DNA from 2 places in the Uliginosibacterium silvisoli genome. Region 1 is predicted to be linked to the other one. Evidence: riboswitches for the same ligand, from Rfam matches in the RefSeq annotation. Region 1 holds a riboswitch; the other holds the start of a gene.
The links. Region 1 has a riboswitch for S-adenosylhomocysteine ahead of ahcY (adenosylhomocysteinase). Riboswitches for the same ligand answer to the same signal wherever they lie in the genome.

Region 1 (2,195 bases):
TTGAGGTGATCGTGGGTGATGACATTGAAGTTGCCGGTGGTCGTCACGAAGATGTCGGCCTTGTCAGCCGCATATTCCATGGTCACGACGCGGTAGCCTTCCATGGCGGCCTGGAGCGCGCAGATCGGGTCGATTTCGGTGACCCAGACTTGCGCCGACAGTGCGCGCAGCGCCTGTGCCGAGCCCTTGCCCACGTCGCCATAGCCAGCGACCACGGCGATCTTGCCGGCGATCATGACGTCGGTAGCGCGCTTGATGCCGTCAACCAGCGATTCGCGGCAGCCATACAGGTTGTCGAACTTGGACTTGGTGACCGAGTCGTTGACGTTGATGGCCGGGAACTTGAGGTCGCCGCGCTGATGCATCTGGTACAGGCGATGCACGCCGGTGGTGGTCTCTTCGGTCACGCCCTTGATCTGCGCAAGGCGCGTCGAGTACCAGGTCGGGTCCGTCGCGACCTTGGCCTTGATGGCGGCAAACAGGATGGTCTCTTCTTCCGACTTCGGATCGGCGACAACAGACAGATCCTTCTCGGCCTTGGCACCAAGGTGCAGCAGCAGGGTCGCGTCGCCGCCGTCGTCGAGGATCATGTTGGAGTAGCCACCGTCAGCCCATTCGAAGATGCGGTGCGTGTAGTCCCAGTAGTCGACGAGGGTTTCGCCCTTGACGGCGAAGACGGGGATCTGCGCAGCAGCGATGGCAGCAGCGGCGTGATCCTGTGTCGAGAAGATGTTGCACGATGCCCAGCGCACTTCGGCGCCCAGTGCCGTCAGCGTCTCGATGAGCACGGCGGTCTGGATGGTCATGTGCAACGAGCCGGTGATGCGCGCGCCCTTGAGCGGCTGAGTCTTCGCGAACTCTTCGCGAATGGCCATCAGGCCCGGCATTTCGGTTTCGGCGATCTTGATCTCTTTGCGGCCCCAGTCGGCCAGCTTCAGATCGGCAATGACGTAATCATTGAAAGATGGATTTGCCACAGCGTTCATTGTTAGCTCCTTGAACGTATGGCCGGAGGGAGAGGTGTGCACTTCTCACCGTCTTCCCGTGTCCGGCACGGTTGAACAGGTGAGCGCAGTTGAATCTTGCCGGCCTCATTGAGCAAACTCATTGAGCAAATAAACTGCCGGGTTCCGAGCCTGGAATGCCTGAACGACATCTCGCAGCGCCCCTCGGAGAGATGCGGATTATACGGAGAAAGTGCCCGGCTGGCACCCCCGGAGTACCCCTGCCTGGCGGCGCCAAGCTGGCCCGCTGGGCTGACGGAATGCAGGGCGCTATAGTCGCGAGCTGCAGAACGTTGCCCAGCGCCCCTAATCCCGGAGTTTTTCGTGACAGACCCCGATTACGATCAAGACAACACTACACACAGCCATCTGGCATCTCCGACCGGCCCCGCAGAGCTGGTTGTCGAAGTAGACACGAGCCTCGAAGAACGCGTAGCGCTTTTGCGCGCAAGCGGCGCACGCTTGAAGCCGACCGGGGAAAGCGGCCTGCGCCCGCAGAACCTGCTGGTCATGCTGCTGTGCTGGGCCGTGATCGGCGGGGGCATCAGCCAGCTCAAAACCTGGCCAATGCTCGGCATGGTGATCATCCTCGCGGGCGTCCTCGTCACGGTCTTGTTGGCCAGCCGCCAGCGCTTCCTGCTGCTGGCGCGCAAGACGGCTGCGCAATATCGCATCGCCGTGCAGCCCGACGGGCTCTTCCTGACGAGCGACAACGGCGATAGCCGCATTCCGTGGTCTGCCGTAGAGAGCATCGAATCGCGTGTGCAGGTAACCCTGATTTTCCTGCGCAACTATCACGGCCTGTCCATCCCGCATCGCTGCTTCGCCAGCGAAGCAGCACGCGAGGAGTTTGTCGCAGCGCTCGGACAGCACGCAACGACAGCCACACATGTGACCGCTGCCCCGGTCGCGGTCGAGCCCACGCAAACCTCGTTCTTCCGCCCCCTCGTCGACAACCTGCTCGCAGGCCTGCTGCTGCTCTGCCTGCGGCGTAGCGCGACGCGTCACCTGCACGCATCAGTGCCACAGCTGGTGGGGCTGGTGACCATCCCCATCCTCGCAGGATTGGCGAGCGACCTGCTGCGCGCGGGCCTGGACGGCAGCTTCAATGGCTACGCCTTGACCGGCAGCCTGTATGGCCCACCCTGGCTGCTGCTGGCTGCGTGGCTTGCCGCACGCATTGCCGACAAT
Region 2 (2,195 bases), 120 kb from region 1:
CGAGGCCGGAGAGACGCTGGCGGATTTCGATGTCGGGCAGTACGCGGGGCTTGATGCTGGCCACTACATCAGCCACGGCCTTGATGTGCGCAGGCGTGGTGCCGCAGCAGCCGCCGACGATGTTGAGGAAGCCGGACTCGGCCCATTCCTTGATGTCACCCGCGAGTTGCTCGGGCGTTTCGTCGTAGCCGGTCGGTGCCAGCGGATTCGGCAGACCCGCATTCGGGTGAGCGGAGATGTAGGTGCCGCTGATGCCGGAAATCTCGGCGACGTACTGGCGCAGCTCCTTGGCACCCAGCGCGCAGTTGAGGCCGAAGGAAATCGGCTTGGCATGCGCGAGCGAGTTCCAGAAGGCGGTGGCCGTCTGGCCCGACAGCGTGCGGCCCGAGGCATCGGTGATGGTGCCCGAGATCATGATGGGCAGCGTGCGGCCGAGATCCGCGAACAGCTTCTGCACGGCATACACGGCGACCTTGGCGTTGAGCGTGTCGAACACGGTCTCGATCAGCAGCAGGTCGGCGCCGCCTTCCATGAGGCCCTTGGCGGACTGGTAGTAGTCGTCGGCGAGCGCTTCGAAACTGATGTTGCGGAAGCCGGGGTCGTTCACGTCCGGGGAGATCGACAGGGTGCGCGAGGTCGGGCCAATGACGCCGGCACAGAAGCGCGGCTTGGCGGGATTCTTCGCCGTGTATTCGTCGCATAGCTGGCGCACGAGGCGCGCGCCTTCGACGTTCAATTCATAGGCGATGTCTTCGAGCCCGTACTCGGCTTGCGACACGCGCGTGGCGTTGAAGGTGTTGGTCTCGATGATGTCGGCGCCAGCGTCGAGGTACTCGCTGTGCACCTCGGCGATGACCTCGGGCTTGGTCAGCACCAGCAGGTCGTTGTTGCCCTTGAGGTCGCGATTGAAATCCGCGAAGCGCGCGCCACGATAGTCCGCTTCGCCCAGCTTGTACTGCTGGATCATGGTGCCCATGCCGCCATCGAGGATGAGGATGCGGTCTTTAAGGAGGGCTTGGATTTCGGCTGTGCGGTCGGCTTGCATGGTTCTCTTTCGGTACGGGCGAGCGCCGCGTTGAACGTGAGAACTTGGACCGTCATGCCCGCGAAAGCGGGAATCCAGCGACGTTGATAGGGGGCGCGAAAGTCACTGGATTCCCGCTTTCGCGGGAATGAGGGTAGCGGGCTTGCCCGTACTCACCATCCAGCGCGAACGCATGAAGCGGTGAGCGCCGTTGAATCAGGCCGTCGCAGCAGGGCGGCGGTTTCCGAGCCTGGGACCACACGAACGGGGTCTCGCAGCGCTCCTCGGAAGGTCTCGCATTATAAGTGGCGGGGCAGGCATTGACCAGCCGGCCCCGATGGGTTTCAGCCGCCGAAACCCGCCGCCAGATTGCGCAGCATGAGGTTGGCCACGCCTTGCGCGTTCTCGTCTTCGAGCTGGGCGAGCCTGGTAACGATGCGTTGCTGATCGATCTTGCTCTCGTCCTGCGAGAGCTTGAACTTGGCCTCGACCTGCAGGGGCTCGAGCGCGAAGCAGTGGATGTAGTTGAGCATGCGGGCGCGCCCTTCCCGACTCAGGTGGCCCGGCTGGCCCGTGTCTTCGAAGGTGCTGGCGAGCGTGTCGAGCAAGGCCTGTGCGTCGTCGCCGCTGCGCACGTGGACGCGGCAGCGCAGGTGCACGACGGCGTAGTTCCAGGTCGGTACCGAGGCCTCCTGGTACCAGCCCGGCGAGATGTAGCTGTGCGGGCCGTTGAAGACGACCAGCACTTCCGCGCCATCACCGAGCGCCGCGCTGTGTGGGTTGGCGCGGGCAACATGCGCGGCGAACCAGTTCTTGCCGGCAGCCTCATCGAGTACGACGGGGGCGTGTGTGACGATCGGTGCGCCCTCGACGCTGCTGATCAGCATGGCGAACGGGGCTGCCGTGATCAGCTCGCGAATGATGTCCGGATTCGTCTCGACGAAGCGTGGGGGTGTGTAGAGCATGGCTGCGCGAGGAGATCAGCAGGACATGTTCGAGCTGCATTCACCCCGGCGCACCGTGCGCGATGCCGTGCGGTGGACGACGCCATTGCGGAAATACACGTTGAAGCGCACGTATTCACCGGGGCCGCCCGTGGTGTCCGTATTCCATTCCCACACATCCTCGCCGGATACGTAGGTGGCGACGCCGCGCGGCGAGCCGAGCATGC

Region 2: linked by a shared signal. The riboswitch ahead of metH (methionine synthase) and the one ahead of ahcY (adenosylhomocysteinase) in region 1 are both predicted to bind S-adenosylhomocysteine.

What each region holds. Positions count from the first base shown of each region.
Region 1 is NZ_JAYXHS010000001.1:434,599-436,793, forward strand. Features, by position in the region: gene ahcY (adenosylhomocysteinase) at 1-986, opposite strand, end outside; S-adenosyl-L-homocysteine riboswitch at 1,061-1,177, opposite strand; gene VVD49_RS02065 (C13 family peptidase) at 1,329-2,195, shown strand, end outside.
Region 2 is NZ_JAYXHS010000001.1:555,601-557,795, reverse strand. Features, by position in the region: gene metH (methionine synthase) at 1-1,045, opposite strand, end outside; S-adenosyl-L-homocysteine riboswitch at 1,221-1,316, opposite strand; gene VVD49_RS02595 (FMN-binding negative transcriptional regulator) at 1,369-1,989, opposite strand; gene VVD49_RS02590 (hypothetical protein) at 2,005-2,195, opposite strand, start outside.